DNA from 2 places in the Ornithinibacillus liuyingii genome. Region 1 is predicted to be linked to the other one. Evidence: a T-box and tRNA genes for the amino acid it is inferred to sense, from the RefSeq annotation. Region 1 holds a T-box; the other holds one or more tRNA genes.
What was found. A T-box is a leader RNA that pairs with one kind of tRNA and senses whether it is charged. The one in region 1 lies ahead of thrS (threonine--tRNA ligase), so its partner is inferred to be a tRNA-Thr.
Positions count from the first base shown of each region.

Region 2: it encodes a tRNA-Thr, which carries the amino acid that the T-box ahead of thrS (threonine--tRNA ligase) is inferred to sense. The anticodon was not compared.

Region 1 is NZ_JBPWOS010000003.1:19,883-23,300, forward strand. Features, by position in the region: gene thrS (threonine--tRNA ligase) at 1-1,819, opposite strand, end outside; T-box leader at 1,876-2,105, opposite strand; T-box leader at 2,151-2,378, opposite strand; gene ACSKT4_RS04685 (HAD family hydrolase) at 2,570-3,232, opposite strand; gene ACSKT4_RS04690 (Crp/Fnr family transcriptional regulator) at 3,246-3,418, opposite strand, start outside.
Region 2 is NZ_JBPWOS010000010.1:182,933-186,350, reverse strand. Features, by position in the region: gene fabI (enoyl-ACP reductase FabI) at 27-803, opposite strand; tRNA gene ACSKT4_RS14800 (tRNA-Glu) at 1,043-1,117, shown strand; tRNA gene ACSKT4_RS14795 (tRNA-Val) at 1,121-1,196, shown strand; tRNA gene ACSKT4_RS14790 (tRNA-Thr) at 1,372-1,447, shown strand; tRNA gene ACSKT4_RS14785 (tRNA-Tyr) at 1,486-1,569, shown strand; tRNA gene ACSKT4_RS14780 (tRNA-Gln) at 1,580-1,651, shown strand; tRNA gene ACSKT4_RS14775 (tRNA-Lys) at 1,899-1,971, shown strand; gene ACSKT4_RS14770 (hydroxymethylglutaryl-CoA reductase, degradative) at 2,139-3,418, shown strand, end outside.

The sequences.
Region 1 (3,418 bases):
TATCTTCTTTCATTTCTTTATCCCCTATAACTACAATGTAAGGTATCTTTTGTATCTGTGCTTCTCTTATTTTATACCCAAGTTTTTCATTACGATTGTCAACTTTTACTCTCACACCCAATAGGTTAAGTTCCCTTTGAACTTTTAAACTGTAATCCATATGAACTTGTGAGACAGGTATTATCTGTACCTGTATCGGTGCCAACCATAACGGAAAAGCTCCTGCAAAATGCTCAATTAAAATTCCAAAGAAACGATCAATTGAACCAAAAATTGCACGATGTATGACAACTGGACGAACCTTTTCATTTCTTTCATTCACATAAGTAAGGTCAAATTTTTCAGGCATTTGAAAATCAAGCTGTATTGTTCCACATTGATGACTTCGTTTCAAAGCATCCTTTATATGGAAATCAATCTTTGGACCATAAAATGCCCCGTCCCCTTCATTTAATTGATAATCAATATTAAGATTATCAAGCACATTTCTTAATGCTGTTTCAGAAATCTCCCAAAGAGCATCATCACCTAGTGAATCTTCAGGACGAGTCGAAAGTTCAACCGAATATTCAAAACCAAAAGTTTGATAAACTTTGTCAATTAATCTAAATACCTGTGTAATTTCACTTTCAATTTGATCCTCTCTGACGAATATGTGAGCGTCGTCTTGGCAAAATGTACGAACTCTAAGCAGCCCATTTAATGCTCCGCTATATTCATGACGATGAACTTGACCAAACTCTGCCAATCTGATGGGTAAATCTCTATATGAGTAGAGGTTATTTTTAAATATGAGCATATGTCCCGGACAATTCATCGGTTTTAAAGCAAATTTTGTGTTATCTACGTCCGAAAAATACATATTTTCATGATAGTGATCCCAATGACCTGATTTCTCCCATAGTTTCTGATTCATCATGTAAGGTGTACGAACTTCATCGTAAAAAGCACTACTTTGTACTTCCCTAGAGAACTTTTCTAATTCATTCCTTACAATTTGTCCTTTGGACAAATAAAAAGGCATTCCCGGTGCTTCCTCTGAGAACATAAATAATTCTAGTTGTTTTCCTAACTTACGATGATCTCGCTTTTCTGCTTCAGCCAGAAAGCTCAAATGTTCATCCAGATCCTTTTTAGTTTTAAACGCAACTCCGTAGACTCGTTGCAAAACATCATTATTACTATCACCTCGCCAATAAGCACCTGAAACTCGTGTTAGTTTGATTGCTTTTATTAAACCTGTAGTGGGCAAATGCGGACCACGGCAAAGATCAATGAATTCTGCTTGTTTATATAAAGTAATTTTTTCATCTTTAGGAAGCCCTTTTAATATTTCAATTTTATATGGCTCATCGTTTTCTACAAATATACTTTCGGCTTCTTCGTAAGAAACCTCGATTCTTTGGATTTTGTAATTTTCACTAATGATTTTTTTCATCTCGTTTTCAATAGCATTTAATTCATCTAAATTCAAACTTTGCTCTAACTTCAAATCATAGTAAAACCCATCCTCAATAACAGGACCTATACCCAATCTTGCATTGCCATATAATCTTTTGACCGCTTGTGCTAAAACGTGTGCTGATGTATGACGTAATACATTTAACCCCTCTTCAGAATCAAGAGTTAAAATAGAAAGGCTTGCATCCTTTTTTAATTCATAACTCAAATCTACAAGTTGATCATTAACTTTCCCTACAACTGCTTTTTTTCTTAAACTTGAGCTAATTCCCTCGGCTACCTTCGCTACAGTAGTACCTACCGGAAATTCCTTTACCTGCCCATCTGGTAATTTAATTCTTATCATGTTTTCACTCATAGTCATTACACTCCTTTATGATTTGGTTAAATAAAAAAACACACTCATCCCTAATAAAAAGGGACGAATGTGTTGTGTTATCCGTGGTTCCACCCAAATTCCCATAAGTTAAATTATATTCTTATGGCTCTGGTGCTGTAACGTAGCATAAACGGTATTGGATACTTCGGTTCACCAATACAGCTCAAAGGTGGTAAATTACTTCCCTAAGTTAGGAAGATCGCAGCAATATTCTTCCCTCTCTGGAAACTGTAAAAGTAATTCATGTCCTTATCATCGCAATAATTTTATTTTTATGATTGTAAAATAAAAAAACGCACACATCCCTATAACAAGGGACGAGTGCGTTTTACTCGTGGTTCCACCCAATTTCCCATAAGTTATATAACAATAACGTATGGCTTTGGTGCTGTAACGTAGCATAGACGGTATTGGATACTTTGGTTCACCAATACAGCTCAAAGGTGGTAAATTACTTTCCTAAGTTAGGAAGATCACAGCATATTCTTCCCTCTCTGAAAACCGTAAAAGTAACTCATGTCCTTATCAGTGCCTAATATATTTCAAACTAATTAGATTTTTATATAATATTACAATGAATCTCTAAAAAAAGCAACAATCCAATTTAAACTCCTTTTCTTTATATATGTTTGTTACATTAACCTGCCCGCAATTTACTATAAATGATAAGCGATCCTTTGCTTCGTTTTGAAGAATCGCCCTCCGATTGTTGAAGAGTATTTTGAATAATTACATCCCAACTGATTTCAAATTTGTTAAATGGTATAAATCTTTTACTTCATGAGCGAAAAAGCTCGGTTCTTCTTTTAGCAATTGTTCCTTGGAATGACTACCCCAATTTACTGCTACTGTTTCACAGCCTGCAGCTTTCCCCATTTTTATATCGAAAATCGCATCGCCAACCATAGCGCATTCTGTAACTTTTAACGAATATCGCTCAACAATTTTTAAGATACCATCTGGATGTGGTTTGTAATGCTCTACTTGATCGGAACCGATCCAGTCTGTAAAAAAATGTTCTAACTGTAGCTTTTGTAAGTTTCTATATAATACATCTGTCTTTTTACTTGAAACAACAAATAGTAATAAGCCTTGCTTACGCAAAGTGCTTAATACTTCATCTATATGTGGGAAAGCGGTAATGGTTTGTTCCTCAAATGTTTTATAAGCTTGGCGAAAAAGTTGTAATAGCTTAGTAAATTGATCCTCGTTCAAAGTATGACTTGTCATTTCATGAAAAGATTGTTCAATCGGAATCCCCATATAATAATCGACCTCTTTTTTGGTCGGAATGGGCAATTCGCATTCTTTAAATGCCTTCTGTGTAGCCAAAAAACCACATTCCCCAGAATCGGCTAATGTACCATCAAAATCAAAAATAATTGCTTTCATAATTAATCAGCTCCTACTGCATTTCATATATATTTTGTTTCGCATATTTTAATAATTGTTTCGAGTCTATGATTTCGATAAATCCCGGTACCCGCTTGATAATACCGCACCTCTCAAATGATTGGATACATCGATTTTGGTGCCTAACTGTTATCCCTATAAATTCAGCAATCATCTTCAATTCGC
Region 2 (3,418 bases), on a different contig from region 1:
CTATGATTGATTATTGATTAGTGAAATTAGCCACCAATTATGTGGTAACCTGAATCGACATGTAGTACCTCTCCGGTTACACCACGAGAAAGATCACTGATAAAGAATAGGGTAGCGTCTCCAACTTGATCCTGGTCAACATTACGGCGTAAAGGTGCTTTTTCTTCCACCATGCCTAGTTTCTCGTTAAACCCAGAAACCCCTTTTGCTGCTAAAGTCCGAATAGGTCCAGCAGATACTGCGTTTACGCGAATACCATGTTTTCCAACATCTTCGGCTAGGTATCTAACACTTGCTTCTAGAGAGGCTTTGGCAACTCCCATTACATTATAGTTAGGAATTACTTTTTCAGAACCTAAATATGTTTGCGTAACGATACTGCCACCTTCAGTCATTAGTTCTTTTGCTGCTTTTGTGACAGCAACTAAGGAAAATGCACTAATATCCTGTGCTAATAAAAATCCTTCTCTTGATGTATCGCTGAAATCACCTTTTAGTTCATCGCGGTTTGCAAATGCGACGGCATGGACAAGGCCGTGTATAACCCCAACCTTTTCTTTTATCTCATTAAAAGCGTTGCTTATACTTGCATCGTCCGCAACATCACAAGTAACGATGAGTTTAGCCTCGATATCATTTTGTTCTAATAACTTAGTTAGTTTTTTATACGATCTTTCTTGCCTGTTTGTAAATATAAGGTTTGCTCCAGCATTATGGAGTGATTTTGTAATACCCCATGCAATACTTCTTTCGTTGGCAACACCCATAACAACAATGTTTTTATCCTTTAATAGTTCAGTCATTTGGAACCTCCATTGTGATTAACTATTAGTACCTAACTATAATTTATCATTTTTTAAATGAAAAACCAATTTATTTCTTAATTTATTAATTTTATTAGGGGGATAATCCCTTGTGTATCAAGGGTTTTACGGGGCAGAAAATTTTTTTATAAAAAAATATCATTTTTCTCTTTACAAAGTGTGGAAATCTGTATATAATAAAATTCGTTGACTGCTAAGACAAGTTAAATAAATGAACTGGCCCGTTGGTCAAGCGGTTAAGACACCGCCCTTTCACGGCGGTAACACGGGTTCGAATCCCGTACGGGTCACCATGTGGAGGATTAGCTCAGCTGGGAGAGCACCTGCCTTACAAGCAGGGGGTCGCAGGTTCGAGCCCTGCATCCTCCACCATTTAAACCTAGATAGTTCTTCACCATGCCGGCCTAGCTCAATTGGTAGAGCAACGAGCAATACTTCTACCGAATCAGCTACGAGTAACCCCGAAGCATACACATCCATGAATATGCTGGGAGATACAGGGGTCATCAGGCAAACGTGACAAAATGAATAGGTGAGTTAATACCATGCCGGCCTAGCTCAATTGGTAGAGCAACTGACTTGTAATCAGTAGGTTGGGGGTTCAAGTCCTCTGGCCGGCACCATTTTTTTGTATAAAAACATATTAATATGTTAACTATATGGAGGGGTAGCGAAGTGGCTAAACGCGGCGGACTGTAAATCCGCTCCTTCGGGTTCGGCAGTTCGAATCTGCCCCCCTCCACCATTTAGATTATTGGGCTATAGCCAAGCGGTAAGGCAACGGGTTTTGGTCCCGTGATTCCCAGGTTCGAATCCTGGTAGCCCAGCTTTTTTTATTTTCTGGGACTTTTTTATTTATGGAACACAAAGAAGCCGCCGATTATATAAAAAGGCTCAAACTAACTTAGAACCAATTGATAATGTGGGCCATTAGCTCAGTCGGTAGAGCAACGAGCAATACTCCCACCGAATAAGCAACGAGTAACCCCGAAGCATACACATCTTGAATAAGCTAGAAGATGCAGGGGTCGACTTTAAAAAGGCTCAAACTAACTTAGAACCACTTGATAATGTGAGCCATTAGCTCAGTCGGTAGAGCATCTGACTTTTAATCAGAGGGTCGAAGGTTCGAATCCTTCATGGCTCATCATATAAATACGTGAAATCATGCAAGGTTGCGATTCTTTCGTAACCTTTTTTTTATTTGCATTTTATACTGTTTTTTAACATAATAGATAGAGTAATTCTTTATCTAAAATAAAGAATGAAACAAGTTCTTACTAAATAAATAGATACTATTAAAGGATGGTTGGTATGAGATCTTCTAGGATTCCTGGATTTTATAAAAGAACAGTTGAAGAACGAAGAGAGCTGTTGCAGGAGGCACTTGAGCTATCTGAAGATGACTTAAGCGTCTTAACATCACAGGAGGCATTACCAATCGATACTGCAGATAAAATGATTGAGAATGTTATAGGGACATTCCCACTTCCGTTAGGTTTAGGATTGAACTTCTTAATTAACGGGAAAGACTATATAATACCAATGGTTGTTGAGGAACCATCAATTGTCGCTTCTGCAAGTCACATTGCTAAAATTGTAAGAGATGCAGGTGGTTTTAAAACAGAAGCTTCAGATAGAGTCATGATTGGACAAATCCAAGTAGTTGGTTGTCCAGATTTCGATGCTGCAAAGAATGTATTGTTAGAAGCTAAAAATGAATTAATGGAGGCAGCTAATGCTGCTTATCCTAGCATTGTAGCTAGAGGTGGGGGAGCAAGGGATTTAGATGTACGTATTCTAAATGATTCGCCTGATTCCAGCTACGGAACAATGCTTGTATTACATTTATATATTGATACATGTGACGCAATGGGCGCGAATATTATTAACACTATGGTTGAATCGTTGGCTCCGACAGTCGAAGAGCTTACGGCAGGTAAAGTATACTTACGTATTTTATCTAATCTTGCTGATCGCTGTATCGCAAAAGCAACATGTGTTATCCCCCCTAAATTATTAGCTACAGGCGAATACTCTGGTGAAGAAGTGCGTGATGGTGTAGTGCATGCATTTGAATTCGCAGACTCTGACCCATATCGGGCAGTAACACATAATAAAGGGATTATGAATGGTATTGATCCAGTTGTCATTGCAACTGGTAATGATTGGCGTGCGGTTGAAGCGGGAGCTCATGCCTATGCATCACGTTTTGGAAGTTATCGTTCCATGACGAAATGGTCAGTTGATCAGGAGGGTAATTTGGTAGGAGAATTAGAATTACCAATGTCTATTGGCACAGTAGGTGGAGCGATTCGTGTACATCCGATTTCACAATTAGCGCATAAAATGTTAAATATAGAATCTGCTTCCGAGCTTGCACAAATTATTGTTGCAGTAGGTTTAGCACAAAATCTCGGTGCTTTAAAAGCTCTAGTAACAGATGGAATTCAAAAAGGTCATATGGCCCTGCATTCTCGATCTGTTGCGATAGCTGCTGGCGCTACTGGGGAGATGATTGATATTATAGCTGAACAATTAGTTAAGTTAAAGGAAATCCGTGTAGGTAAAGCTAAAGAATTGGTGGAACAATA